One region of the Pseudoalteromonas sp. Xi13 genome, then DNA from elsewhere that is predicted to be linked to it. Evidence: predicted binding sites of a transcription regulator. Region 1 holds the regulator's gene; each other region holds the start of a gene.
The links. Region 1 encodes sigma-54, which starts transcription at its own class of promoters, with help from an activator protein. Its sites were predicted from a motif close to GTTGGCACGNNNNTNGNNT; they were not measured.

Region 1 (10,003 bases):
GGTATGGGGGTATGGGATACCCAAGTTATTAAATATGGTTACAGCGACTTTACTCATCAAGATGAAAGTGCTGAGCTTGCAGCAATATTAAAAGAGAACAAAACGAAGGGCCTTGAGTTTATATCTGATAGCGACGCACGCGCAAAGGGCGGGGCACACCCTACAGCGCACTTATGGGATAACGGTACTAACCCAGCGCAAGAGTTACTTAGAGTGCTTGATGTACGTAAAAAAGCGCTTTCGCAATTTGGTATTAACAACATTAAAACGGGTGATGCACTCTCGCAGTTAGAAGAAAAACTCGTGCCGCTTTATTTATTTCATCGCTATCAAGTAGAGGCTGCAGTTAAGCTAATTGCGGGGGTTAACTACGAATACGAAACACGTAACAACTCACCTGCTAAGGGCGCGCAAGTGGTTGAAAAAGCGCAGCAGCAAGCGGCGCTTAGTGCTGTTTTAACAACATTAAAACCGGCTAATTTAATTTTGCCTGAGTCGGTGTTAGCGCTTATTCCGCCAAAAGCGTATGGCGAGTCTAAATCGCGTGAAAGTATAACAGGGCGTACGGGTTTAACACTTGATGCGATGGCCTTGCCAGAAGTAGCTGCGCAGCATAGTTTATCGTTATTATTAAACCCACAGCGTTTAAATCGTTTAGCTCAACAACAAGTACGTAATTATAATTTTTACAGCTTAGATGAGCTGCTAGAGCAGCTTTACAGCCAGGTGTTTAATGTGTCATCACCTAATACAATGAAAGGCAAAATCACCCAGCGGGTGCAATTTTTAACTGCAAAAAATATGGCTGATTTAGTCACTAGCGATAAGGTAAGCCCAGAGGTGCAGGCGCAGTTACGTTTCTACTTGGTAAAATTAAGTAAAGAATACAATCAAAACTCAATGTTAAGTAATACCAGTGTAGGAGAAAGCGCGTTTAAACAGTATTTAGCAGAGCAAATAAAACAGTTTTTAAAAGTAGGTAAGTGGCCTGAAAACTTCAGTGGTTTACCAATGCCACCGGGCTCACCAATTTAATTATATGTTTTAGTGTGTAGTGGCTACTTAACCTGAGTTCAGGTTGTTAAATAAGTAGCCACGTTGCGGTGCCTAAAAAGGCAAAAATACCGACAATATCAGTCACCGTTGTAAGTACAACACTACCGGCAAGTGCAGGGTCTATATTCATTTTTTTCAATAAAATAGGAATACATGCGCCAGCAACACCAGCCACTACGAGGTTCATAAACATTGCAAATGCGAGCACGCCGCCAAGCATAAAATCCCATTGCCAAAGCGCAATTACACTGGCTATAAGTATTGACCAAATAACCCCGTTTAATGCGCCTATCGCCAGCTCTTTAGCCATTAAAAATCGTTGGTTAGTTTGGTTAATATGGCCCACGGCAATACCGCGAATAACCAGAGTTAAAGATTGGCTACCTGCTACACCACCCATTGAGGGCACAATGCCATTGAGTACAGCTAAAATAGGTAATATATCTAAGGTGCTTTCAAAAAAGCTGGCCACAAAGGCGGCAGCTAAGGCAGTGAGTAAGTTAACACCAAGCCATACTGAGCGTTTTTTTGAGCTTTTTAAAACAGGTGCAAAGGTGTCTTCTTCATCATCAAGACCGGCAAGGCTTAATAAGCTGTGCTCTGCATCTTCACGAATAACATCAACAATATCATCAATGGTGACACGTCCAAGCAAGTGGGCGTTATCATCGACTACAGGGGCCGATATCCAGTTGTGGCGCTCAAATAACTGAGCAACTTCACTTTCATCCATCGAAATAGGGATAGACTCACAGTCTTCATCCATTAAATCTTGAACAATTTTTTCAGGCGGATTAGTTAACAGTGTACTAAGTGACAATGCACCTAAAAAACAGTTATGTTTATCAACAACGTATAAATCATCGGTGCCCTCTGGCAGCTCACCGCGTAACCTAATATAGCGCAGCACAACATCAAGTGTAACGTCTGGGCGAATGGTCACCGTATCGGTGTTCATTAGCGCGCCTGCAGAGCGCTCTTGGTAAGATAAAGCCTGTGTAGCGCGTTCGCGGTCTTGCGTATCCATAGCGCTAACCACATCTTTGTACACGGTATCAGGTAGGCTACGCAGGACTTCACCTAAATCATCGTGACCCATATCCTCAGTGGCCGCGGCAATATGCTCAGGTTCCATTTGTGCAATGATACCTAAACGTACATCTTCAGAGAGCTCTTCTAGCACATCCCCTTGCACATCTGGGTCAACCAGTTGCCAAAGCATGCGTCTAATTTTATGCGGAGAGGATTCAAGCAGCAGTGCTGTATCACAAGGTGCTGTTTTTGCTAGCATGCGTCTTACTTGAACAAATTGCCCACTATTAAGTGATTTAGTCACTTGTTTTAATTGCTGTAGTGGATAGTCTTGTTCAAACGCTTCTGGCATTGGCATCCTAAATATTTTTGTGTAATGGAAAGGTGTTTAGTAAGTGGTGTTGCCCACTGTCATTTTCTTTATTTTTTGTGCTAAACCCAATGCTGGGACTAAATTAGTGTTTAAAATTAAGTAACCAAATTTAGCAGGGGCATGGCTTTATTACTCTAAATTAAAGCACTAAATTAGGCGAGTCGGAATACCCTAACTTACTAAATCTTTATAGTCTGGCCTGATAAGTCTTTAACTTATAAGGCTATGGTGCTTTAAATTATTCTTGTTCGTTAAATCGTTGTGCAATTAATTGCCCAACCGCATGCAAAGCTTGCTCTGAATCAGGGCCTTCACAGACTACTTTAACTTCTTTACCTTTACTGCTTTCAAGTAGCATTAAAGCTAATACGCTGTCGCCTGCGGCTTCTTTATCATCTTGGTGTAAGGTGATTTTAGCATCAAACTGCACAGCTAATTGCGCAAGGACCGTTGCCGCTCTGGCGTGTAAGCCTAATTTATTTTTTATTAAAAATGTGTCTTCACAGCGCATAAATTACTATACCTAAACTGAACAGGTTATTATTTTAAGGTTACTTTTCTTGCTCACGATGACGAATTTTGACATTCGGATGCGTCATAGCAAAGCTCTCACCAATGGCTTGCGCTAAATAAACCGAGCGGTGTTGACCACCAGTGCAGCCTATTGCAATAGTGAGGTAACTACGGTTATTACGCTCTAAGTGTGGCAACCAAGTTTGTACAAAGGTTTGAATTTGCCAAGTGAATTTTTGCACTATGCTGTGATTTGCCAAAAAATCTTTTACTGGTTGATCAAGACCCGTAAGCGGTTTAAGTTCAGGCTCCCAGTGGGGGTTTGGCAAAAAGCGAGCATCAAAAACATAATCAGCTTCTTTAGGTATGCCGTGTTTAAAGCCAAACGATTCAAACGTTACAATAAGTTGCTTATCTTTTTTACCCAGTATTTTTTCGCGAATTGACTCTGCTAATTGGTGCACACTTAAATCGGTGGTATCAAGCATAAAGTCAGCGCGCGTTACGAGTACATCAAGCAGTTCTTTTTCTTTTTTTATTGCTAAATCAAGCGGCAGTGAATCGATGGATAAAGGGTGTAATCTGCGTGTTTCTGAAAAACGTTTGATCAGTGTTTGATCATCACTATCTAAATAAAACAGTGTGGGTTTAGCAAAGTCAGGAAGGTACTCGAGAATATCGTTAAATTCGTCTTGTTCTTTGGGGATATTACGAACATCTATGCTAACGGCTATTTTGTCATAGTTATCTGAAACACTTCGCACTAAAGAGGGCAGTAGGTTGACCGGAATATTATCTACGCAATAATAGCCTAAATCTTCAACCACGCGTAAAGCAACCGACTTACCTGAACCAGAACGGCCGCTTATGATAATTAACTCCATTTATAGCCCTTAGTATTTACTACGATTGATCAACAATTACTTGATACAGCTCTGCATCGGTTTTAGCACTACGCAGCTGTTTACAAAATTCTTTGTTGCTCAGTTTATCAGCTATGGTTGCCAGAGTCTTTAGGTGCTGTTGGTTATCGCCATCTGGTACGATGAGTGCAACAAAAATATCAACAGGGCAGTTATCAATAGCATCAAAGTTAACAGGGGTGTCGCTAACAAGTACTAAAGCCAGCGGTTCTTCTACGCCACCCATTCTGCCATGAGGAATGGCGATACCCCGGCCAATACCAGTACTGCCTAGCTTTTCTCTGCTTGCCAGCGCATTAAGAATATCTTGTTGTGGTAAGTAGGGGAGCTTTTCATGAGCAAGCTCACTGATAAACTCTAAAATTCTTTTTTTACTACTAAAAAGGACCGCAGCTTTGCTGCAGTCCTGGCATACTAATGTACTTAATTTCATAATATTAGTGTCTAGCAAGCTTCTCTTTATGTTTTATGACTTGACGATCGAGCTTGTCAATCAACGAGTCTATAGCGGCATACATATCTTGGTGCTCTGTTGAGGCAAATAAATCTGCGCCACTTACATGAATAGTCGCTTCTGCTTTTTGGTTGAGTTTTTCTACATCGAGAATGACATGCACATTGCTAATATGATCTGAGTGCCTTTCTAGCTTTGCAAATTTATTATTTACATAGTCTCTAAGTGAATCAGTTACTTCTACGTGACGACCAGTTAGGTTTAGTTGCATAAGCATTTCCTCTTTGTTTTTAACGTCTTATATCAAACTCTTTCTCTGATTTGACGGTGGAATAGCTAGCGATTCACGGTATTTTGCTATTGTGCGTCTAGCTACTTTAATTCCTTGCTCTGCCAATATATCCGCAATTTTACTATCACTCAATGGTTTAGCTGAGTTTTCCGCGGCAATTAGCTTTTTAATTAGGGCACGTATTGCGGTTGATGAACACTCGCCGCCGTTTTCAGTGCTTACGTGGCTTGAGAAAAAATACTTAAGCTCAAAAATACCACGTGGCGTATGCATATATTTTTGCGTAGTAACACGCGAAATTGTCGACTCATGCATTTCTACCATCTCAGCAACATCGTTTAAAACCATTGGCTTCATGGCTTCGGGGCCATGTTCAAAAAATGCCTGTTGCTGTTTTACAATACAGTTAGTTACCTTAAGCAGCGTGTCGTTTCTGCTTTCAAGGCTTTTTATAAACCATTTAGCTTCTTGTAAGTGAGAGCGAATAAATTGGCTATCACCACTTGATTTTACGGTACGTGACATAGCCGCGTACTGACTATTTACGCGTATTTTTGGCATGCTATCTGGGTTTAGCTCTACCACCCAGCGGCCTTTTATTTTTTTAACCGACACATCCGGTATTACATACTCAGACTCTTCCCTTACTATTGTATCTGCAGGTTTTGGGTTGAGGGTATGTATTAGGGTCATGACCTCTTTAAGCTCGTCTTCTTTAAGCTTAGTCTTTTTCATTAATGTACGATAGTCGCGTGCCGCTAATAGATCAATGTGATCGGTTAAGATCATTTTAGTTTGTTCTATAAAAGGGGTGTCTTTATCAAACTGGTTTAGCTGAATACACAAGCACTCTTGTAAACTGCGCGCGGCTATACCTACAGGGTCAAATAACTGAATACGCTTTAAAACGGCTTCTATTTCGTCAAGTTCAACTTCAACTTCGTCATCGTTTTCTTGGTTAAAGCTTTCTAAAATTTCTTCGCAACTTAGCGTTAAAATACCCGAGTCATCTACAGCTTCTACAATGGCAATAGCAATGGCTTCGTCAGTTGGGCTAAAAGGAGTAAGCTGAAGCTGCCACATTAAATACTCATGTAGCGTTTCAGTAGAGGCACCTTGATAAATAGACTCATCTTCTGGCATTGGGCCTGAGGATGCAGCAGGGGCTGCGCTCATGTACTCATCCCAAGTTACATCCATTGCCATATCATCGCTAACGGTGTCTTTATTTAAAGCTTCGCCACTGTCTTGCTCGTACTCGCTGGTTGTATCGTCAGCCGATGCGCTTACGGTTATATCATCCGTATCTGCTTTTTGTTCATTTTTCCCAGCCGACTCTTCCGTGTAATCTTGCTCTTCTACTTCTAATAGCGGGTTGCTATCAAGTGCTTCTTGTATTTCTTGCTGGAGATCCAATGTACTGAGCTGCAGCAAGCGAATCGCTTGTTGCAATTGTGGAGTCATTGTAAGTTGCTGGCCCATGCGCAGCTGTAATGATTGCCTCATGTATCTCTAACAATCCTTTTATGTTGTTATAATTAATATTAGCAGATGCTTGTAGGTGTGGCTTAAATGTTACAGCCTAAATTGCTCGCCTAAATAAACATCGCGTACAGTTTTGTCATTTAATACGTGTTCTGGGGTGCCAGATGCAATTAGCTCCCCATGAGAAACAATGTAGGCTTTTTCACAAACATCAAGAGTTTCTCTTACATTGTGATCGGTAATTAATACGCCAATGCCACGGTTTTTAAGATGTTCTATTATTTTCTTTATATCTAACACTGAAATCGGATCAACACCAGCAAAAGGCTCATCCAATAAAATAAATTTAGGGTTCGCTGCCAGTGCTCTGGCAATTTCTACACGGCGGCGTTCACCACCAGAAAGCGCCATACCTTGGCTATCGCGAATATGCTGAATACTAAATTCATCAAGTAAGTTGTTAAGCGTTTCTTCTCGCGCGGCTTTATTGAGCTCTTTACGCGTTTCTAAAATCGCCATTAAGTTTTGATAAACTGTCAGCTTTCTAAATATTGATGACTCTTGCGGCAAATAGCCAATGCCTAAGCGGGCGCGGCTGTGCATAGGTAATAACGTAATGTCGTTATCATCAATAGAAATTTTGCCTTTGTCGCTAGGTACTAACCCTACAATCATATAAAAGGTGGTGGTTTTACCTGCGCCATTAGGGCCCAATAAGCCAACAATGCTGCCGGCTTCTACCTCAAGGCCTACATTTTTTACAACTTGGCGGCCTTTATAGCTTTTTGCTAATAGTTCTGCTTTTAAGGTGCTCATGGTTGACCTTCGTTACCTGTTTTTTCTTTAATTTTTGCTTCAACAGGCACTAAAATTGTGTGGACACGATCCGTAGAGTTTTCGTCTTTTTCTGCGCTAATAAGCTGCTGCTGCATATCGTAGGTAATACTTTTAGCATTAATTTTTTGACCGGCTTGTGCGACTTCAGCATCGCCAACAAGCGTTAAAAATCGCTTTGCTACGTCGTAACGTACTTCGTTTGCACTGGCACTCATTACAGTACCATCGTCTTGTTTTTCTTCGAAGTAGGCTGGGCTGCCAGTGGCAATAAGGAGTTGTTTGTTATCCCCTAAGTCTTCACGTTTATGTACTTCGAGTCGGTCGGCTGTAATTTTGCGATTACCATGCACAATTTCGACGTTCTTTTCAAAAATACCTACGTTTTCTTTAAGTTGGCCTTCTTGACGGTCTGCACTAATAGAAATTTGATTTGCTGGCGGTTGAGTAGCAGGCTCAGCAGCAGAGGCGCTAAATGCAAGCATTAGCGATGGGATAATAAGTATTTTAGTGAGTTTATTGGTCATAATATATTGTTCGCGTATGGTTAATTAGTTTTATTACTTCGGTTTTTAAATCGGCTTCAAGGCCTTTCCCGACAATTTTTAAATTAGGCCCAGTGACAACCACTGGTTGCTCAGAGCGCATAGTTAGCGCTTTAATGTCGACTTCGATGTTATCGGCATTGATGTTATCTATCATGGCATTATCAACTAAATTTTTAGCAACCACGTTGCCTTCTAAAATAAGTTGTTTATCTTCGTACAGCGTTGCTTCGTCTGCATTTATTCGCCATGTTTGCTTTTCGTTATACAAGGTGAAAATAGGTTTTTCAAAAAATGTAAAACCAAGCTGTTGGTACAGCTCCATTTTAGCCGCAGTGACTTTATGGCTTATTTTACCTTGCTCGTCATAGGCTGTTTGCTTAAGCTCTATAGCGGTGTAATCGGGCTTTGCAATTACTTCAGGTTCTTGCTCTGGCGCTACATTGGTTTGGGTAAAATAAGGGTACCAAAGCCAAACCATACAGCCGATGAATAACGCACTGAGTATAACGCGTGCTGCATTCATGAACTGGTGCCTTGTGTTGTAAGCGCTATGCCGTTCTCTAGCATAAGTAAATCTGTGAGCTCTCTAACGGCGCCAAAGCCACCAGGCATTTGCGTAGTGTAATGCGATAAGCGCTTAATTAGCGGGTGCGCATCGTTAACTGCAACGGCAAAGCCAACACGCTCCATTACTGGCATGTCAGGGCCATCGTCGCCAATATAGGCTATTTGTTCATCAGTTAACTTTAAAGTGTTTTTGAGTTCTTGATAAGCAATAAGCTTGTCTTCTTGGCCTTGATAAATGTGCTGCACAGTTAAGCTGCTCATGCGAGTTTGTACTATTTCTGAGTGACGCCCCGTAATGACCGCAACTTCAAAACCGCTATTAATTAGCGCTTTAATGCCAAAACCATCTTTTGTATTAAATGCTTTTAATTCTTCGCCTTGGTTGCCGAGGTAAATTCGGCCATCAGAAAATACACCATCAATATCGCATATGAGTAGTTTTACTTTTTTGGCGCGTGCTTTGGCATCATCGCTTAGCGGTTGATAGAGATCTTCAAATTGCATTTATAATACTCCTGCTTTTAAGAGGTCTTGCATATTTAAGGCGCCTATTGGCTGGTTTTTATCATTGACCACAATTAAACCATTAATACGTTTGTTTTCCATTATGTTTAGGGCTTCAGCTGCAAGTATATCGGCCGTGGCAGTTGTGCATGATTTGGTCATAACCTGGCTAATAGCGGTGTTATGTATATCAACTCTTTGCTCTAAAATACGGCGTAAGTCACCGTCGGTAAAAAGGCCGGCAAGCTGTTGATTGTTATCTACAATAGCGGTCATACCCAGCCCTTTGGCTGACATTTCTATTAACGCGTCTTTAATTGTTTGCGTTACACCTATAATAGGGGTGTTTGTGCCGCTGTGCATTACATCTTTTAAAGTGAGCAACAATCGCTTACCTAAACTGCCGCCAGGGTGAGAGAGTGCAAAGTCATCGGCGGTAAAGCCGCGTGCTTCTAAAAGCGCAACCGCCATTGCATCACCCATTGCTAAAGTAGCTGTGGTGCTTGCTGTAGGCGCTAAACCTAATAAACACGCTTCTTGTTCTACTTTTATGCATACGTGCACATCGGCAAGTGTAGCCATAGTAGAAAGCGGGTTACCCGTCATCGATATTATTTTTGCACCAAGGCGTTTAAGCACCGGAATAATATTAAGTACTTCGCTGGTTTCGCCCGAGTTTGATATAAGCATAACCACGTCATTTTTGGTTATCATGCCTAAATCACCATGGCTTGCTTCGCCTGGGTGAACAAAAAAAGCAGGGCTGCCTGTACTTGCAAGGGTAGCAGCAATTTTATTACCAATATGGCCTGATTTACCCATGCCAATAACAATAATGCGGCCTTGGCAATCAAACATGAGCTGACACGCACTATGAAAGTTTTCGTCAACGTATTGTGTAATATCAGCAAGCGCTTGGCGTTCAATGTTTAATACGCGTAAACCTTGCTCTATAAAATTTAGTTGTGCCATTGTTACCCTACTTGACTAAAAATATAACCTTGGTACGCCAAAAATGCGATGAGTAATAGGCCACCTTCTACTCTATTGATACGCTGAGAACCTCTAAAGTTCAATGACATAATAATAAGCGCAAGGGTAGCACCTAACATAATAAGTATGTCGCGGTTTGCAAGTGACGGGTCAACCACTGATGGGTTAATAATACCTGCAAGCGGTAATACCGCTAAAATATTAAATATATTTGAGCCCACAATATTACCTAGGGCTAAATCATCTTCGTTTTTAAGTACACCCGCTACAGAAGCTGCAAGTTCAGGCAAGCTTGTGCCAATGGCGATAATGGTTAAGCCAATAACTAAGTCGCTTAAACCAAAGTATTTAGCAATATCGACTGCTGAACCAACTAAAAAGTGTGAGCTAACAGGCAATAAAACCATGCCGACAATTAGCCATAAAACG
Region 2 (10,003 bases), 1.5 Mb from region 1:
GAAAGTTAAATCAATTTTGTAAGGCACTTGCGATGACCAGCCATCTAACGCACCTAGCGCTAATTGCGGATCTGCATAAGCAGCGCGAGGCACAGAGACGTTATCATCGTCTAATTCACCTGGAATATTAATTGTGCCGTCTTGAGTGCCGCTCATTAATAAATCGTTAGGGACAGATAAAACCCCATTCGCAGGGTCAAAGGTCACCGTGACATTAGGTATTATGGTTGCATTATCGTTTTTAACATCTTCTAATGTTTCTCCGCCGCCACAACCTGCTAACGCAGCTGTAACCGAGAGTGAGAGTAGCATTTTTTTCATATTGTTGGCTCCGCACATATCTTTATTTTTATAGTGTGTTCGTTCAAAGTAAGTGTGTTTAATCAGTGTAGTAAAGTTAAAACAATGTAATCAGTTTATTAATGAGACATTAGACCAGTTAAACTTAACGTAAAGTTTATAATTCCGCCACCTAAATTTTCAATAAATTCGATTACTTGACGATTTGCTATGTTAAAATCAAAAAAATTTTATAAATTGGTATTTATATGCAAACTTATCAAGCAACTCCAAATGCGCTTCAAAATAAAGTAATTTTAATTACAGGTGCCGGCGATGGTATTGGCCGCGTAGCAGCAATTACCTACGCAAAGCATGGCGCGACAGTTATTTTACTTGGTAAAACAACAAATAAGCTCGAATGCGTTTACGATGAGATTGTCAATGCTGGTTACCCTCAGCCTGCTATTGTGCCAATGGACTTAAAAGGCGCGACAAAACAAAACTACCGCGATTTAGCAGCTACAATCGAAAGTCAATTTGGCCGATTAGACGGCTTATTAAATAATGCCGGTATTTTAGGGTCGCTAGGGCCACTTGAGCACTTTTGCTCTTCTACGTTTGAAAACATCATGAAAGTGAATGTTACTGCGCAAGCAATGATCACCAAAGCGCTATTCCCTGTGCTGCGTAAATCAGAAAATGCCTCTATTGTTTTCACTTCATCAAGCGTTGGCCGTAAAGGGCGCGAATTTTGGGGGCCTTATGCAATATCTAAATTTGCAGTTGAAGGAATGATGCAAACATGGGCCTGCGAAGTAGGTAAAACCAATATCCGTGTAAATTGTATAAACCCTGGCGCAACGCGTACCTCTATGCGCGCATCAGCGTATCCAGGGGAGGATCGCGACAAACTTGCTACCCCCGAAGATTTAATGCCAACGTATTTATATTTAATGAGTGATGACTCGAGCAATGTAAACGGTGAATCTCTCGATGCGCAACAAAAAAAGTAAACTACATTTTTAATTATAAAAAAAGCCGCATTTATTGCGGCTTTTTTGTCGGTAATCTTTTGTAATTATACCTATTCGCTACATTAAGCGAGCTACTTTGGGCTAGAAAAACGTGTTGTTCGCTTGGCAAAAAATTCGCTATTTAGCTGTGCTAAATGAGCATTTTTTTACCTCGGTAGCGACACGTTTAGCCCCGCAAAATGATTAAGTATTATTACGGATTGGTATTACTTACGCTTAGTTTGCTTAACACGTTGGTTATGCTTTTTAACCGCTTTACGAATTTGGTTAATTTTAGCACGCTTGTCTTTGCGTTTTTCAGGCATAACCGACAGTTTAGTTTGTGTTTCGCGGCCTAATTTAACTGTTTTACGTAAATAGTTAACGGTTTCTAAATCAAGTTCAGCCCAGCCACCTTGAGGAAGGCGCTTATCTAGCTCTAATTTTCCGTAACGAATACGAATAAGTCGCGATACTTCTACATCCTGCGATTGCCATAAGCGGCGAACTTCGCGATTACGCCCTTCGTTTAGCGTTACATTGTACCAACGGTTAATGCCTTCGCCACCCAGTGATTTAACCGTTAAAAACTTAGCCGGACCATCTTCAAGCTCTACGCCACGCGTTAGGTTTTTAATGGTTTCATTGGTCACTTCACCAAATACACGGGCTGAATATTCACGCTCAACTTCATAACTTGGGTGCATTAAGCGGTTCGCTAACTCACCATCGTTGGTAAATAACATTAAACCTGCCGTGTTAATATCTAGACGACCAACAGCAATCCAACGCTCACCGTCTATGCGTGGTAAACGGTCAAAAACAGTACGACGTCCTTCTGGGTCTTTACGTGTACTTAACTCCCCTTCTGGCTTGTTGTACATAATTACACGACAAATACGGTCGGCTTTTTCTTCAATTTTCACGCTGTGGCCATCAACACGTATTAAGTCTGTTTCCTCAACACGGTCACCTAATTTAGCCACTTTACCATTAACACTAACGCGGTTTGCATCAATGTATTTTTCCATTTCACGTCGTGAGCCTACCCCTGCACGGGCTAGGACTTTTTGTAACTTTTCACCTTGAATACTCATTCGGATGGTTCTCTCACAGAAGGATCACTTAATAACTGGTTTATTTTACTTTCCTGTTGCGCTGGCAATGCAGGGAGTTCATCTAAACCGGTTAACGAAAAATAATCTAAAAATAATTTTGTTGTTGCATAAAGCGCTGGTTTACCAGGTACTTCTTTATGCCCTACTACTTTAACCCACTCTCGCTCAAGGAGGGTTTTAATAATTGCTGATCCGGTTGTTACGCCTCGTACTTGCTCTATTTCACCACGCGTTATTGGTTGCCTGTAGGCAATTAACGACAATGTTTCTAGTAGTGCGCGAGAGTACTTAGGTGCCCGTTCTTGCCATAAATTACTAAGCCAAGGGCTTAAACTACTACACGCTTGAAAGCGATAGCCACTGCCTACTTCAACTAGCTTAATGCCACGTGTTTGATAGTGGGTATGTATAGCGTCTATTGCAGTGTTAATTCGTGACATAGAAATAGCTAAATCAGCCAATACAGTATCTTTTAAGTGGCGTTTGCTAACAGGTTTGTCTGCGACAAATATAGCCGCTTCAATGATCTCAATTAATTGTTCATCACTAATTCGACGACCCACCATAATATTTTGCTTTGCCCTTTAAAATACGTAGCCATCTATTATGACAGAACATCGCAAAAGGGGGAAAATATATCTGCTTTTAAAACAAATTAAATGCACAAAAAAGCCAGCAATTAATGCTGGCTCTTATGTGTAGCGTATTTAGCTAATATTAGCTGTTTTTATAATGCTTTAGCGCATCATCTTCAGCAACGGCTTTACCGTATTTGCTAATGTAGCCTTTAAACTCACCTTTACTGATGCGTTTATCATTGTTGCCATCCATGTAACCAAAATGATTTGAAATATCATCATCGTCAGCTTCTTCTACTGAGATGTAACCATTTTTGTCGTTATCTAAACTTCTAAAATCATTTTCGATTTTATCAAATTTAGCTATTTTAGCTTTAAATGCCGACTCACTTACTTCGCTGTCAGTCGCTACCTTACCGGTATTTAACTGCATGTAAGTGTTAAATTCTTTACGACTGATCTCGTTATCCATATTGGTATCAATATTTGAAAAGTGGCCCCAGATGCTATCGTCATCTGCTTCTACTTTTGAAATATAACCATCACTGTCGTTATCTAAACTTGCAAAATCGCTATCGATTTTTTCAAGGCCTTGGTTTGAGGCACAAGCGGCTAAACTTAACGAAGCTAAAATAGTTGTTGCGAGTGTTAACTTTTTCATAAGACGTATCCTTGTAGTTAGTAAATGTCACTTTAACTAATACAAGTTCAATGCCAAAGTGCACAAGCCGCCAACAATCAATGAGTTATGTGCATTCAGCTTATTTTATATACATTAATCAATTACTTAGCTTTGCAATGATTGCTGCATACCTTGTAATTTTTGCAAAAAAATACCCAGTACAAACTGGGCATTATTTTAATCTATATGTTACCGCGAAATTAGATTGCTGCGTTTTGGTAACGCTTTACAAATTCAGTTACGTTTTGTCCGTTACACTTTAACGAGTTTAAGTTACCAATTTTTTGGCGAACAGGCGCAAGGCCTTGCTTTAACGCTGTGATACATAACTGTGTTTCTTGGTGTGCATCTTTTGCAAACACTTCAACTTTTAATTCAGCAGCTTGGTTAGACGTTACTTTTTTAGCAATGTCACGAATATCTTGACCATTACATAAAACACTTTTAGAAAAACGCGATAAGTATACACCGTGTTGTGCTGCTTCTTTACGCGCTGCGCTAAAGCCTTCATTTGCACTTAATACACATAATTTAGATTCAAGTTTATTATCTTGGCTAAAGTAAGTGTTGCTTTTTGCTGATACAGACGCAGAGGCTAATAAAGCAGTAGCTAAAAGTAATTGTGTTTTCATGAGAGAGATCCTATTTGAACGACTAAACAAGTAATTTTTGCGCATTATATATTCAATAATTACGAGATCAATTGAATTTTTTATTTATTTAAATAATTAATAAAGCATTTACAATGTTTAAACTTTACGCACCAATTGATCAACATTTGCGCAGCTATTTTCTCATTTCGATCATGTTATGTAGGCTTATTTACTGATACAATTTAGTTATAAAACAGAGTCTAATTAAAGGTAAATTTTATGAAGGTTATTTCTTTCAATATCAATGGTCTGCGAGCTCGCTTACACCAGTTACAAGCAATTATAGATAAACACCAGCCAGACATTATTGGTTTGCAAGAAATTAAAGTTCATGATGAGGCGTTCCCTCTCGAGGACGTACAAAAAATGGGTTACCACGTTTATTTTCATGGTCAAAAAGCGCACTACGGTGTGGCAATGTTATGCAAAAATGAGCCTAAATCGGTCTTAAAAGGTTTTGCCAGCGACACTGAAGAAGCACAAAAACGCATGATAAGTGTGACAGTTGAGCAAGAAAATGGCCGCGACCTAACGGTAATGAATGGTTATTTCCCACAAGGCGATAATATAAATCACGAAACAAAATTCCCTTATAAGCGCCAGTTTTACAAAGATTTAATGACCCATTTAGAAACAAACCACACGCCCGATGAAGACGTTATCGTTATGGGCGATATCAATATTTCGCCTACCGATTTAGATATTGGTATTGGTGAAGTAAACGCTAAACGCTGGCTTAAAACAGGTAAGTGCTCGTTTCAACCAGAGGAGCGCGAATGGCTTGCTAAATTATTAAATTGGGGCTTTAAAGATACCTTCAGAGAGCAAAACCCTGATACAAGCGACAAATACTCGTGGTTTGATTATCGCTCTAAAGGGTTTGTAGATAATCGTGGCCTACGCATTGATGTTGTACTTGCTACCCATGCCCTTGCCGAGCGATGTATTGATACCGGCATAGATTACGAATTACGCGGCATAGAAAAGCCCTCTGACCATGCGCCAATTTGGTCAACCTTTAAATAATTGCTATGTTAACGCTTAAAATGCAAGGGCTACTTTGGGCCCTTGTTTTAATTATTACCTTTATAAGCGTAGAAAAAAATACCTATAAAGCACTTTATAATACGCCTGCACGGCAAATAGGGGTACTTGCGTGTGCGTTAGTGTTTGCCATGTTATGGCAAATTAAAGCGGGTATTTTAAGCGGTCTTGATTTACACATTTTAGGTGTAACTGCCGCAACGCTAATTTTAGGGTGGCGTCTTGCTATTTTAAGTAGCCTGCTGGCCAGTGCCCTATTGGCGGCTTTTGCAAACATTGATCTTAACCTTTTGCCCATGCAAATACTGTTTGGTGCATTTATTCCTACATTATTAAGCTACCTTGGCTTTATAATGAGTTATCAGTATTTACCGCGTCACTTTTTTGTTTATATTTTTGTATGCTCTTTTATATTGGCAGGCTTTATTGCATGTCTAAAAATAAGCTTAGGGGCTTTGTTTTATTTGCTTATAGGGCAATATAATTGGCAGGAATTGGCAGATAATTACGTATACCTAAGTGCTATCATTTGGTTTCCTGAGGCAATGCTCAACGGTATGGCCATTACGCTTTTGATCACTTATCGGCCACACTGGGTCAAAACTTTTTATGATAAGGACTACCTAGACTCATGAGTCTGCAATACCAATGCCCTTTATGTAACCACGCACTTTTAAAACATAATTCATCACTTCGATGTGACAATAATCACACCTTCGACTTTGCCAAAGAAGGCTATGTAAATTTATTACCGGTGCAACACAAAAACTCAAAGCAACCGGGTGATTCGCTCGAGATGGTACAAGCAAGGCGTGCTTTTTTAGAGCAAGGCTTTTACGCATTTTTACAGCGCGCATTAAGTAATATAATTAGTGAGCGCAAACCAAACGTGCTAATAGATTTAGGCTGCGGCGAAGGATTTTATACTCATGCCATTGCCGATAAAATAGAGGCGCAGGTATACGGCGTCGATATTTCTAAATCAGCCGTAAAATATGCAGCGAAGCGATACCCACAATGTCATTTTAGCGTTGCATCAATTAGCCAGGCGCCTTTTAAGTCAGGCACTGCTGACGTATTGCTGAGTGTTTTTGCGCCTTTGTTTGAGCAAGAGCTGGCGCGTTTAGCAGCGCCAAATGCCACATTAGTAGTTGCAAGCCCAGGGCCGTGGCATTTAAAAGAGCTCAAAGAATATATTTATGCAGATGTAGCAAAACACACTGAAATTGACACGCCAAGCGGCTTTATAAAAGCAGATCAAAAGCTCATTACAGAACAGGTTACGCTTAATTTTTCAGATATTAAAAATTTAATAATGATGACACCGTTTGCGTGGAAATTTAGACCTGAACATTGGCAAACTCTTGAAGAAAAAGACGCCCAAAGCGTCACCCTATCGTTTTACATTACCGAGTTTAGTAAAGCCGATTGATGTTTTAATAACGAGTGTTTGTGAGGAGATTACTGACTGGCTATATTGAGTCAGCTCATATGCCAGAGGGAGTGTTATAAATAAACAGAGCAAAGCGTGCGCTCTGCTCATACACTTATAGATAAACGCGCTCTAAAATTGTTCTTTAGTAAACGCTTTATCCATTTTATCAAACATGTCTTTTAATAAGTGTGCAAGCTCCATATAACGGGGCTTGTTTTCGCTTATTTGGGCTTGGTAGCCATTTGCCACCATTTTGGTATATAACTCGTTGTACCATTTTTGCATGCTCGGTTCTAATGGTGTTTCGGCTCGCTTACCTAACCAAAACAAGCCTTGCAACGGCAACGATAAAAAAAACAATGCACTGGCAATCGCTTGCGGTAAAAAATCGGGGCCTAAATAGTTAAGCTGAAAAAATAACGTAAGCATGGCTAATATTGGCATTACAGTAATTGCCAGCTCGGTTGCCTTAATTACTTTAAATTCGTTAAACAACGGTGCTAACTCTTTACGCATAGGCCATTTTTTTGCATATAACCTACCCGTTTGTAATTGTGACATCACACTTTTTTGCATCATGACTCCTCACATCTAAACTTTTAAACCCGTAGCGCCTGCTTGCCACTGCCTGTAAGTGTAACACAAATAAATAGCTTCACACTTTAGCAGTAAAAGTTATTGTTTTTGTATATATAAGCAACTAAACACTAAACTAAATTTATTAACTGGGTTAAAATACTCATCTTATAAATTAGACTTTAGTCGCTTTTTTATCACCTATATGGTGGCTAAGTTTACCTTTAATTTGCACCTTAAGTGTATTGTTCATATCTTAACGTACACTTACTAAATTTATTGTTTATGGAAACTGTATCTATGCCAACTACGCCCTCTAAATCACAACACGTTTTAGTATTAAACTGTGGTAGTTCGAGTTTAAAATTTGCCATTATTGATGCTGATAACGGGCATGAAATTATTTCGGGCTTAGCTGAACGCCTAGGTTCAGAAAATCCATCTATTAAATATAAATACCAAGGTGATAAAACCGTTATCACCTTAGCTGCTAATCAAGCGCATGGTGAAGCAATTAATACGCTTGTGAGCCTAATTAAAGATCACCACTTAGATGAGCATTTAATTGCCGTAGGCCATCGTGTTGTACACGGTGGTGAGCACTTTACTCAATCTGCATTAGTAGATGAAAAAGTCATTGCGGGTATTTCAGATGCTTCAAGCCTTGCCCCTTTACATGGCCATGCAAACTTACTGGGTATTTCATCAGCGCAGGCTTCGTTTGCTGGTTTGCCACAGGTTGCTGTTTTTGACACTGCATTTCATCAAACCATGGATAAAGTAGCCTACTTATATGCACTCCCTTACAAGCTATACACAGAGCACGGTGTTCGCCGTTACGGTATGCACGGCACAAGCCACTATTATGTAGCAGGCCAAACCGCTAAATTAATTAATAAGCCTGTTGAGCAAAGCAATTTTATTAGTGCGCATTTAGGTAATGGTTGTTCTGTGTGTGCAATTAAAGGCGGTAAAAGTGTAGATACTAGCATGGGCTTAACCCCGCTTGCTGGGTTAGTAATGGGCACCCGCAGTGGTGATATCGACCCTGGTTTATTTAACTTTTTAACAACACAACTTAATTATGATGCAAAACAAATCGACAACTTACTTAATAAAGAAAGTGGTTTGTTAGGTATTAGTGAACTGTCTAACGACTGCAGAACCATAGAAGAAGCCGCTGTAGCTGGCCATGAAAAAGCCGCCCTTGCACTTGACATTTTTTGCTACCGCCTTGCTAAACAAATTGCCGCCTACATGGTGCCATTACAGCAGTTAGATGCGCTTATTTTTACCGGTGGTATAGGCGAAAACTCAGATATTATCCGCGAAAAAGTAATCACACAACTGGCGTTTTTAGGCCTAGATTGCGATAAACAAGCCAACTTAGATGCGCGATTTGGTAATGAAGGCATTATTAGCTCTGACAACGCGACCACTAAAGCGGTTGTAATGCCAACTAATGAAGAATGGGTGATTGCCCTTGATGCCGCTAACATTGTGAAGGAGCTTTAATTATGGCACGTCGTATTATGTTAATTCCGGTTTCTACGGGTGTTGGTTTAACATCTGTTTCTGTCGGGTTAGTGCGTGCGCTTGAGCAAAAAACCGTGAAAGTTAACTTTTTCAAGCCAATTGCCCAGCCACGTACGGGTGAAACAGGCCCTGAAAAATCAACTCAAATTATTATGCAAGGCTCATCAATTACCCCACCAACTCCCTTTGCATTAAGCTATGCAGAGCAAATGATTGGCGATGGTAAGGGCGATGATTTACTTGAAGAAATAGTAGAGCGCTTTGAAAGTAAAATTAACGATGACGAAGTGGCTATTATTGAAGGTATGGTGCCTACTCGCCGCCAACCTTATGCAGGGCGTGTAAACCGCGAAATAGCCCAAACTCTGGGTGCCGATATTGTATTTGTATTAACCCCTGGTAATTACACCATTACGCAAATTGAAGACCGTTTAGAAATTGCTGCTGGGTATTATGGTGGCATTGATCACCCGCGTGTTTTAGGCTGTATTTTTAACAAAGTGAATGCCCCGCTTGATGAAGAAGGCCGCGCCCGCGCTGATTTGGTCGATTCATACAAAGCAGAAGAGCTCGATAACGAATTAAACCGTTTAGCTTCTTTACCTATTTTTAGAAAAAACCCATTTATGCTGTTAGGCGCCATCCCGTGGGACTTTGAATTAGTTGCGCCGCGCGTTAAAGATTTAAGCGCGTATTTAAAAGCCACCATAATTAACGAAGGCGACATGCTACACCGTCGCTTACGCCGTATTACATTTTGTGCGCGTACTGTATCAAACATTTTGAACCACTTTACACCGGGCGCATTATTAGTCACCCCGGGCGATCGTTCAGATATTTTAGTCGCTGCGTGTTTGTCGGCCATGAACGGCACTAAAATTGGTGCTATTTTACTTACCGGTGGTTTTGAACCAGAGCCGCGTATAATGGCGCTGTGTGAACAAGCAATGCAAACAGGCTTGCCTATTTTAGCCACAGAGGCCGATACTTGGCGTACATCATTACTACTGCATAATTTTAATATGGAAGTACCAAGCGATGATGACCAACGTATTGAAAAAGTAAAAGATCACAACGCAGAATATA
Region 3 (10,003 bases), 1.6 Mb from region 1:
CGCCGGTAAAGAGCGCATTAGCTATAAAGCACGTGACGGGCTTATTATAGAAGGCTACTTAACGCTGCCTGTTGGCTATGAGAAAGGCGATAAGTTACCCACTATTATATTTCCACATGGTGGGCCTATGGCGCGAGACTATGCAGGCTTTGACTATTGGACTGCGCTACTGGCATATAATGGTTATGCCGTGTTACAGCCTAACTTTCGTGGCTCAAGTGGTTATGGTTATGACTTTTTAATGCAGTCGATCCAAGGTTTTGGTTTAGCCATGCAAGATGACTTACAAGATGGAGCTAACTGGTTAATAGACCAAGGGATTGCTCAGCCAGATAAAATTTGTATTGGTGGCGCAAGCTACGGTGGATACGCCGCCTTAATGGCTGTTATTAAACACCCTGAAACATTTAAATGTGCGGCAAGTTTTGCAGGGGTAACTGACCTTGAGCATATTGTGAGTAAAGCCCGACACTTTACAAATAAAGACATAGTACGAAAACAGTTTGGAACAAATAGCGATAAGCTAGAGGCCAATTCGCCGGTCAATTTTGCTAAATCAATCAACAAACCTGTTTTACTTGTGCATGGTAGCGACGACAGTGTTGTCCCTATTTACCATAGTAGAGAAATGGAAGATGAACTAGATGACGAAGATAAAGATGTTACTTACATTGAGCTAGAAGATGGCGATCATTACTTGTCTTATCAGCCGCATAGAATTAAAACGTTACAAGCGTTTCTCGATTTTTTTGATAAGCATTTAAAAAACGATTAATAACAAAGGCGACTTAGGTCGCCTTTTTTGAGCGTAATTTTTTATATAATGCACATTGTTTGCACTTTTACTTGTTAACGTTATACGTTGTTATTAAAGGCGCTATTTATAAGTCGCTATAATAGAACACGCAATTAATACAATTGGTATTACAGACTATTCTTTAAAGTGCTTAGAGCTTTTAATAATACGTTTTAGCAGTAAAAAATACGCTATAAATAACAGCTCAAATGCTTTTAGAGTCAGGTTTATAAAAAATAAATGAAAATTCATAACAAACTTTTTTTAATATTATTTAGCTTCACCTTTAGCATTATTGCGGGGCTAGTTGTGCTTATTCAGTACAGTATTGGCCAAGGTATTATTGATTTTGTAAACGCCAAAGAAGTAAAAGCATTAGAGCCATTAGCGGTACAGCTGGCTAATAAATACGCGCAAACTCCCTCGTGGGATAAAATTATAGGTAACGATCAGCGCTTTTTAAGGTTGGTTGAATCGCAATTGCAATCAAGCCAGTTTTTACCTAGTTTACGCGATATGCCACAGCGCCCAGAAATTCGCGGTGAACGCAGACCCAGACCCCCACAGCATATGGCGCAACGAGATCGTCGCCCACCGCCCGAGCATGCCGCGCACTATGCACTACTTGATGAAAACCAGCAGCGTATTTTTGGTAAATTATTTGAGGATTTAAAGTACATTAAAACGCCCATAGAGCTTGAAGGTAAAACAATTGCTTACCTTGCTGTTTCAAAAAGAAAAAGCCTAGCAGATGGGTACGAGCTGGATTTTTTAAAGCAACAAACTAACTATTTATGGCTTATTGCGTTAACCGCAGGGCTACTTACCTTACTGTTGTCTTTTTTACTGGCAAGGCATTTAGTTGGCCCTGTAAAGCAAATTGCCAGTGGTATGCATAAGCTAACCAAAGGGCAGTACAGCACAAAGCTTTTATTAGATAGAAAAGACGAGCTGGGCCAGCTTAGTGAAGATTTTAACACCTTGGCCTTTACGCTCGCTAAAGATGAGCAAGTACGTAAACGCTGGTTAGCTAATATTTCTCATGAACTAAGAACGCCCATGAGCATTTTACTCGGTGAGCTCGAAGCTATGTTGCTTGGGATACGTGAACCAAACAATAAAAATATTAGTTCTGCTAACGATGAAGCGCTGCATTTAAAGCGCTTGATTGACGACCTACACATGTTAAACAGCGCAGAACTAGGCGGCATGCATTACACCATGCAACCTACCGACGTAGGCTTTTTACTTAACTCCATAGAGCAGAAGTATCACGTTATTTTTGAGCAGCACGCTATTAATTTTTACCTTCTTAATAGTGCTAACAACACCACAGTAAACGCAGATAAAACACGTATACTGCAATTACTAGATAATATCTTAATGAATGCGGTGCATTATGCCCAGTGCTCAACTATTTCTTTAAGTGCCAATAACGTAAATATTAAAGGCCAAGCCTATTTAGAGCTTATAATAGAGGACAACGGGATAGGCGTTGAGCAAACGCATTTATCGCACTTGTTTGAATATTTATACCGTGTAGACAGCTCTCGCAATCGCCAAGAGGGTGGCTCTGGTTTAGGTTTGTCTATTTGTCAGCATATTGTTAAAGGTCATAATGGCGAAATATCAGCCGTAAAAGCCAGTATTGGCGGGCTTGGCATTGTTATTAAATTACCCTTATTAGTTCAGTAGAGGATAAATATGAGTGAGCAAATACTCATTGTTGAAGATGAAATAAAACTTGCCAATTTAATGAGCGACTTTTTAACAAGTCATCATTATCAAACGCACCTTATTCATCATGGTGATGAAGTACTTAGCTGGCTTGAAAGTAATAAGCCAAGTGTTATTTTATTAGATATTATGTTGCCAGGGCAAAGCGGTATAGAGCTGTGCAAAGCGATAAGAAAGTTCTCTAATGTGCCCATTATTATTGTTTCGGCAAAGGTAGAGGAGATTGACCGGTTACTCGGACTTGAACTGGGCGCCGATGACTACATTTGCAAACCGTTTAGTTATGCTGAGCTGGTGGCGCGAGTAAAAGCAATTTTAAGGCGTGTTAATACCACAAAAGAGCCGGTAAATAATGCCATGACACTGGATGAAAGTACTTACAGTGTAAACTATAAAAATAGCAGTATAGAACTTACTAATTTTGAATTTCAGCTATTTAAGCCCTTGTATTCCAACCCTAACAGAATCTATTCACGCGATAGCTTAATGGACACCATGTACGCAGACCAACGTATAGTTAGCCACCGTACTATAGACAGCCACATAAAAAAGTTACGTAAAAAGCTTGATGAAGTAACGCAAACCGACAGCGTTATTCAGTCGGTTTACGGTGTGGGCTATCGGTTTGTTCATCCTCAATAGCTAAACGTGAGCGCAGTTTTACTCATCGTCAGCGTTTTTAATACGCTCTAAACGGTCGAACTCTTCGTATTCGGCCGCTTGTATTTCATCGAGTACCGCATCTACATCTGCAGATTCATTACTGTCTTCAAATTCTCCGCTGAGCACAGTGTTTGGCGTTAAGCTGGCCTCTTCAAACAGTGCCCACATTTCTTTAGCGTAATGAGTGTTTAATAGGCTAGGTGCAAACTGCGCATAATAACGGCGTATATTGTTTACATCGCGCGTAAACATTGCTTGCGCACTGTTATTGGCTGCGGCGTTTACAGCTTGTGGAAGGTCAATAATTACAGGCCCTTTACTATCAACAAGTACGTTAAATTCTGATAAGTCACCGTGGATAATACCAGCGCACAGCATTAATTTAATATAATGAACCATCATACTGTACTGCTCAATAGCGTCTTGATGTGTAAGGGTCACATGCCCTAACTGTGGAGCAACATCACCGTCTTCATCGCACACAAGCTCCATTAACAACACGCCATCAATACAGTAATAAGTATCAGGAACTCTGACGCCAGCGCGTGATAAACGTGAAAGCGCGTCTACTTCTGCATTTTGCCAAATTTCTTCTTCTAGTTGCCGCCCATAACTGGAGCGTTTACCCATGGCGCGGGCTTGGCGTCCGCCTCTTACTTTTCGGCCTTCTTGATACTGAGCTGCCTTTTTAAAGCTGCGTTTAACGGCATCTTTGTAGACTTTAGCACAGCGAATTTCGCCACCGCTGCGCACCACAAATACATCCGCTTCTTTACCGCTCATTAAGCGGCTTATCACTTCATCAATTAGGCCATCATCAACGAGTGGCTGGAGGCGTTTAGGTATTTTCACTGCGATACAACTAGAAAAATTGGAAGATTAAACATGTATGTTAATAAGTCCTTAGTATGTTAGCTCTCAAAACAGGTGTTGAAAGTGGTTTTAAGTAATTAGTTATCACAATAACCGAAATACCGAATAAGGTAAAAATAACATGATAAAAATCGGATTTATTTTTATTTCCTTATTGTTTGCACAATGTTTGCGTTTTTTAAGCGTACTTTATATTCATACCCTTTATTAATATTTAACCCAAGGTGACCACGATGAAGCATTTTTCTACTTTTGCCGTTGCTGCATTATTATCAATGGCTTTTTCAGCCAATGTTGCAGCCAGAGGCGGTGATAACCCACCACCTAAACCTGACTTTTCAAGCATAGATGCAGATGGTGACGGTGTGATTAGCCTTGCAGAATTTAGCGAAAGTGCGCCACCGCAAGGCGATGCGCAAACTATTTTTGACGAAATAGATGCCGATGGGAATGGCGAAATTAGCGAACAAGAATTAAGTGAACACAAGCCACCACGCCGCTCACGTTAAGGGAGATAAATATGATCAACAGTATTGGTAGTTCAGCGAGTTTTATGACTCAACAATCTAGCCAAGTAAGCGCTTTAACTTCAGAGCAAACTGAGTTTGTTAAAGAAACACTTGCAGAATTTGATGCACAAAACCTAAGTACGGAAGATGCGCAAAGTATTCAAGCCGCATTTGAAGAGCAGGGGATCTCGCCTACAAAAGAGTTGGCTGATTTAATGAGCGAACTTGATTTTGACGCTAAAAGTATTGGCGATGCAGGACGCCCTGAAGGGCAGCGCCCGCCACCGCCGCCGCAAAACTCGCTAGAATCTGTTGATACTGACGAAGTGGTTAGCTACTTAGATGAGTTATTAACTGAGTATTCAAGCCAGCTATCTGATGAAGATAAAGAATCAATTCTTTCATCGGTACAAGAAAAATTTGGTTTAAGTGAAGGTGATTCACTGCTAAATGTAACTGCTTAGGTGTTATAACTTGAGGTAAAGCTGACTGTTTATCCTTAGGTCTTAAGTCCAAAGCCCGGCAATTATTTTGTTGGGCTTTTTTAATATACCAATTCGCTTAATTGGTCACGTATTATTGCGCATTGGTATTACTCCGCTTGAGGCAAAAAAATCGCGCTAATAGCACCTAACAAACCGAGCAGGCTATACAGCAGAATAAGCTGTGCGGTTGATAAAAATGCTTCTAAAAGCCCTATACTGCCTAACATTAAAAGCAAAATGCCAATTACAGTATTACTAACCGACACGTAATCAGTGCGTTTATTGCCTTGTGCCATATCTACTAAATAGGTTTTACGCCCGAGCCGTACGCCTTGATGAGCAATGCAAAGCAAAAAATAAAAACCAGGTATTACCCAAGCATATTCAAACAGCTGGCTATACCATGTGGCTATTACAAACACACTCACGCCGTTTATGGTGACAAGTAACGCACTGATCACAAGCACTTTTTGGCTAGAAAAGTCGCTGAGTCTTCCCCATATTGGCCCAGAAATTAAACTTGCTAAGCCAGACACGGCTAAAAATACTGCCAATAATGAAAATTCAAACTGCTGATAGCTTGCTAAAATAATATAAAAAGGCGCGCTTAGGGCTGAGCAAAGTAAAAAGGCGCGGGTAATTACAAAGTGTGCAAATTGTTTATCTTGATAAAGCAGCTTTAATTTACTTAGCGCATTTAAAAAGCCATTTTTACCGCCTTGTGTCGCCCCTTTGTATTCGTTTATGCGGCTATAAAAAAGTGCAGCAACAACCCACAAAACGGCGCCTAAACACAGCGCAATTAATACCGTATTTTGCTCTTTTTGCCCCGAAAAAAACCACATCATTAAACCAAAAGTGAGTGTTGCAAAGCCGGCAATACTTGCCGCTAGGCCACTAATATTGCCCCGCTTTTTTTTAGGAATAACTTTACCTAATACATCTTTAGCGGCAATAGAGTTAAACCCGCGGGCGAGGCTAAAGAGCACCAGCAGGGCTAAAATTGCATAGCCAGCCTGAGCGCCTTCTAGCACAAATGAAACACCAACCATAGCGCCAATACATACCGCTTGGGCAAATGCACCACAAACCCATACCCACTTTCTTACTGAGAGTTTACGGATAATATTGGCTATCGCTAATTGTGGTAATAAAGAGCCCGATTCTCTTATAGGCACCAGCCACGCTATAAACGCGCTTGGTACGTTTAAGCTTTGCATTAACCAAGGCAGAGTGACTTTAGGGTTGAGGAGGGCATCGGCAAATTTACTAAAAAGCTGACTTGTTAATAAAAGAATAAAGTTACCGGCCACTTCTTTGCAGTCATCTTCGTTTATGTCTTTACAGGCACGTGCGTCTTCATCGTTGTTAAGGCGTTTATAGACTTGCTCTTTAGTGAGTTTTTTCATACTGCTAGCTACACAATTTGTTTTGCTCTTTGAGGTACGAATCTACAAAGTGTTGTTCCATAGGTTTAGAAAAGTAATAACCTTGTAGATGAGACACGCCAATTTCTTTTAACATGTTGGCTTGCTCTAGGGTTTCTACACCTTCAGCGACTACTATAAAATCAAGTGTTGAGGCCATTTGCACAATCGCATGAATTATACTTAAGCCTCGCTTATCCATATTTTGAATGAAACTTTTATCTATTTTTACTATGTCTACACCAATATCTAACATGCTCGACAAGGATGAGTACCCAGTACCAAAGTCGTCAATAGAAATACAAAACCCTTGTTTTTGCAGTTCTTTTACTGCTGCTAAAAAGGTGAGCTTATCCTCAGCAAACACAGATTCAGTGATTTCAAGGTGCAGGTTTTCTGGCTTTACACCGTATTGATCAACGATATTTACAACCTTAGTGACAAAATCAGGGTCTTGAAGTTGTATTACAGATACATTAACGCTCACAGCAATAGGGGGGTGTACGTTTTTAAACGTGCAAGCTTGCACACACGCTTGCTCAATAACCCATAAGCCAAGTTCGGTTATGAGGTTGTATTGCTCGGCAATGGCAATAAATTCATCAGGAAATATCGCTTCGTCATTTAATTGCCAGCGTAAAAGTGACTCAAACGAGGTCACCTTCGCTGTTTGGCTATCCACAATAGGCTGAAACACTAACCGCAAGCCGTTGTCTTTTATTGCACTTGCCAAGCGCTTGCTGAGCAATTGTTCACGCTCTTGTTGGCGCTTTAAGTCATTGTTGTAGATATTTACGCAGCCTTTGGCAATACGTTTTTGATGGTACATTGCTAAATCTGCTGAACGAATTAACGCGCTTAAATTACCCTCATGCTCAGGAAATAACGCTATGCCAATAGTGGCAGATACCCAGCTTTGGTATTTGTATCGTTCATGCTCGGCACGAATGCTTTTAATAACCTTTTTGGCAAAATCAAATAAGTCTTGTTCATCTTCATAGGTTGTTAAAATTAAAAATTCATCTCCGCCCCAGCGGCATTTGTATAAGTGGCGGGTGCAAACGTTAGTGAGTCGCTCGGCTATTTCTTTAAGTACTTGGTCGCCAACTTTATGACCCATAGAGTCATTAATTTGCTTAAAGCCATCTAGGTCTACAAACAGTAAAGCGAGTTTTTCCTCGGGGTGATCTGCCAGTTGTTTATTTGCCACTTTTAAAAAAGCGGTGCGGTTTAACAAGCTTGTTAGCGGGTCAGTATTTGATAAACGGTAAATTTCTTCTGTGCGTGTTTCTACTTTACTTTCCATTTCGTTAAGTAGTTCGCGGTTTTGATTTCGTAATTTTATGGCCTTTTGGGTAAACGTGGCCGACTTATAAGAAGAGGCGACCATAATTGCCGAAAAAGTAATGCCTAAAAAACCTAATACATAGTGGTAATAGTCATCAGATAAGGTTAGTACTATAGAGTAAGGCATTAATAAAATAATGCTGTAACACACCGAGGTAAAGCGACTACCCGAGAGCAAATTGGCTGAGCCTCCAGCAAATGCCGACAAAATAGCTATTGTGGTGGTAATTTCAACGGTGGATGAGCTTTTATGAAACCACAGTGCGTAACATGACCACGAAATCGCGGTCGCTATACACCCCACCGAAAAGCGTTTTAAAAAGCTATTTGCATTAAAAGGCTGGTTAACTCCTTTGGTGTAGTTAAAGTAAATAACATCCATTAGCCTTGCTGCTAAAACAACCAGCATGAAAAAAAGCCAAATTATTTTTTCTTGATTTGTTCTCTCATCCGTTAGGTCAAATGCAAATACAAGTACAAAGCTAACTAACGCCGAAACACCAATGCCAGATAAAGCATTAGAATATAAAAGTTTTACGGCTTCTCTGCGTTCATCACTATTTAAATTTTTATATTGCACTCATTAAAGCCTTATGAAAAGTAATGCGGGTAAAGCAGGTTAGATTTTATAAAAACACAATAATAAATATAGTTTAATGACAGGGAAATGCAGATTTTAAATAAAAAAATGCCCATAACACAATGTCTTGTTATGGGCTGTTAGATTAAAAGTCGCTGGCGTTATGTCGTTCGCTAAGTTGCTCTTCTTCAGGGCCCCAGGTGCGATTAACACGTTGACCACGTTTAACAGCGGGGCGCTTTGCTATTTGCTCTGCCCAGCGCATTACATGAGTGTAAGAGGCAACATCTAAAAACTCAGCGGCGTCGTATAATTTTCCAAGCATCAACGAGCCATACCAAGGCCAAATGGCAATGTCGGCAATAGAGTATTCGCTACCCGCCATGTATTCGTTTTCACTTAAGTGGCGATTTAATACATCGAGCTGGCGTTTAGTTTCCATAGTAAAACGGTCTATTGGGTATTGCATTTTTGTTGGTGCGTAGCTATAAAAATGACCAAATCCGCCACCTAAATAAGGCGCTGAACCCATTTGCCAAAATAGCCAATTACGGCACTCGGTCTTGGCTTTAAAATCTTTTGGGATTAGCACATCAAATTTTTCTGCCAAGTATTGTAAAATTGAACCCGACTCAAAAATGCGTGTTGGTGGCGTGGTAGAGTGATCCATTAGCGCAGGAATTTTAGAGTTTGGATTAATATCAACAAAGTCTGAGCCAAATTGGTCGCCTTCGCCAATGTTAATTAAATAGGCATCGTAGTCGGCATCGGTTAGGCCAAGCTCTAATAACTCTTCAAACATAATGGTCGCTTTTTGGCCATTAGGCGTGGCTAATGAATAAAGTTGAAACGCATGCTTGCCAATGTCTAAGGTTTTGTCATGAGTGGCGCCGGCAATAGGGCGGTTAATATTAGCAAATTTACCACCACTTTCGCTGTCCCACGTCCAAACTTTAGGCGGCGTGTATTCGTGTTCATTACTCATAAATAACCTCAATTTAAAAATGTAATTAATTTATATACTCATAGATAACAAGCTGGGGGCGTAAAAAATTAATTAAAGGCAATGAAAAAATTATCGTGCTTTTAATTTATCTGCTTTGGCAAGTTTATACCCTAAAAAGAACCCACTTAATGCTCCAAAAAGGTGACTCTCGAACGAGACATGAAAGCGTTGTGGTAGCACGCCCCAAATAAATCCGCTGTAAAGCACTGCCACTACTAGGGCAATAACAATAGACTTAAATGAGCGCCTAACCACGCCATAGCACAGTATAAATCCCCATAAACCATAAATAACGCCGCTTAATCCAACATGAAAACTACTTCGACCAAAGGCCCACACTAATAGCCCGCCAATTAACGCAGTAAATATAAACACGGTATAAAAGCGTTTTACACTGTATTGGCAAATTAGCCAGCTAAGTACAGCAAAAGGCAACATGTTGCTAGCAAAGTGCCACCAGCTGCCATGTAAAAATGGGGCGCATAAAATGCCGATTAACCCTTGAACGCTGCGAGGGTAAATACCTAAACCATTAAGCGTAATGCCAGGTAAACTATTGATCACTTGTAGTATTAGGCAT

Region 2: a site for sigma-54 is predicted at 3,692-3,710, ahead of EJ103_RS07135 (EF-hand domain-containing protein). Genes of this name have one in related genera too.
Region 3: a site for sigma-54 is predicted at 4,226-4,244, ahead of EJ103_RS04595 (EF-hand domain-containing protein). Genes of this name have one in related genera too.

Annotation. Positions count from the first base shown of each region.
Region 1 is NZ_CP034439.1:3,107,359-3,117,361, reverse strand. Features, by position in the region: gene EJ103_RS14025 (zinc-dependent metalloprotease) at 1-1,035, shown strand, start outside; gene mgtE (magnesium transporter) at 1,082-2,440, opposite strand; gene EJ103_RS14015 (HPr family phosphocarrier protein) at 2,700-2,972, opposite strand; gene rapZ (RNase adapter RapZ) at 3,013-3,858, opposite strand; gene EJ103_RS14005 (PTS sugar transporter subunit IIA) at 3,878-4,330, opposite strand; gene hpf (ribosome hibernation promoting factor) at 4,335-4,622, opposite strand; gene EJ103_RS13995 (RNA polymerase factor sigma-54) at 4,650-6,149, opposite strand; gene lptB (LPS export ABC transporter ATP-binding protein) at 6,219-6,944, opposite strand; gene lptA (lipopolysaccharide transport periplasmic protein LptA) at 6,941-7,489, opposite strand; gene lptC (LPS export ABC transporter periplasmic protein LptC) at 7,479-8,033, opposite strand; gene kdsC (3-deoxy-manno-octulosonate-8-phosphatase KdsC) at 8,030-8,581, opposite strand; gene EJ103_RS13970 (KpsF/GutQ family sugar-phosphate isomerase) at 8,582-9,553, opposite strand; gene EJ103_RS13965 (calcium/sodium antiporter) at 9,556-10,003, opposite strand, start outside.
Region 2 is NZ_CP034439.1:1,562,616-1,572,618, reverse strand. Features, by position in the region: gene EJ103_RS07155 (VolA/Pla-1 family phospholipase) at 1-321, opposite strand, end outside; gene EJ103_RS07150 (YciK family oxidoreductase) at 549-1,295, shown strand; gene rluB (23S rRNA pseudouridine(2605) synthase RluB) at 1,523-2,392, opposite strand; gene scpB (SMC-Scp complex subunit ScpB) at 2,389-2,979, opposite strand; gene EJ103_RS07135 (EF-hand domain-containing protein) at 3,131-3,652, opposite strand; gene EJ103_RS07130 (exonuclease III) at 3,874-4,305, opposite strand; gene xthA (exodeoxyribonuclease III) at 4,546-5,352, shown strand; gene EJ103_RS07120 (energy-coupling factor ABC transporter permease) at 5,358-6,005, shown strand; gene EJ103_RS07115 (putative RNA methyltransferase) at 6,002-6,802, shown strand; gene yfbV (terminus macrodomain insulation protein YfbV) at 6,935-7,381, opposite strand; gene EJ103_RS07105 (acetate kinase) at 7,682-8,896, shown strand; gene pta (phosphate acetyltransferase) at 8,899-10,003, shown strand, end outside.
Region 3 is NZ_CP034439.1:1,020,723-1,030,725, forward strand. Features, by position in the region: gene EJ103_RS04575 (prolyl oligopeptidase family serine peptidase) at 1-775, shown strand, start outside; gene EJ103_RS04580 (ATP-binding protein) at 1,037-2,491, shown strand; gene EJ103_RS04585 (response regulator) at 2,501-3,175, shown strand; gene EJ103_RS04590 (PA4780 family RIO1-like protein kinase) at 3,194-4,048, opposite strand; gene EJ103_RS04595 (EF-hand domain-containing protein) at 4,303-4,578, shown strand; gene EJ103_RS04600 (hypothetical protein) at 4,590-5,042, shown strand; gene EJ103_RS04605 (MFS transporter) at 5,171-6,472, opposite strand; gene EJ103_RS04610 (bifunctional diguanylate cyclase/phosphodiesterase) at 6,477-8,417, opposite strand; gene yghU (glutathione-dependent disulfide-bond oxidoreductase) at 8,563-9,402, opposite strand; gene EJ103_RS04620 (rhomboid family intramembrane serine protease) at 9,493-10,003, opposite strand, start outside.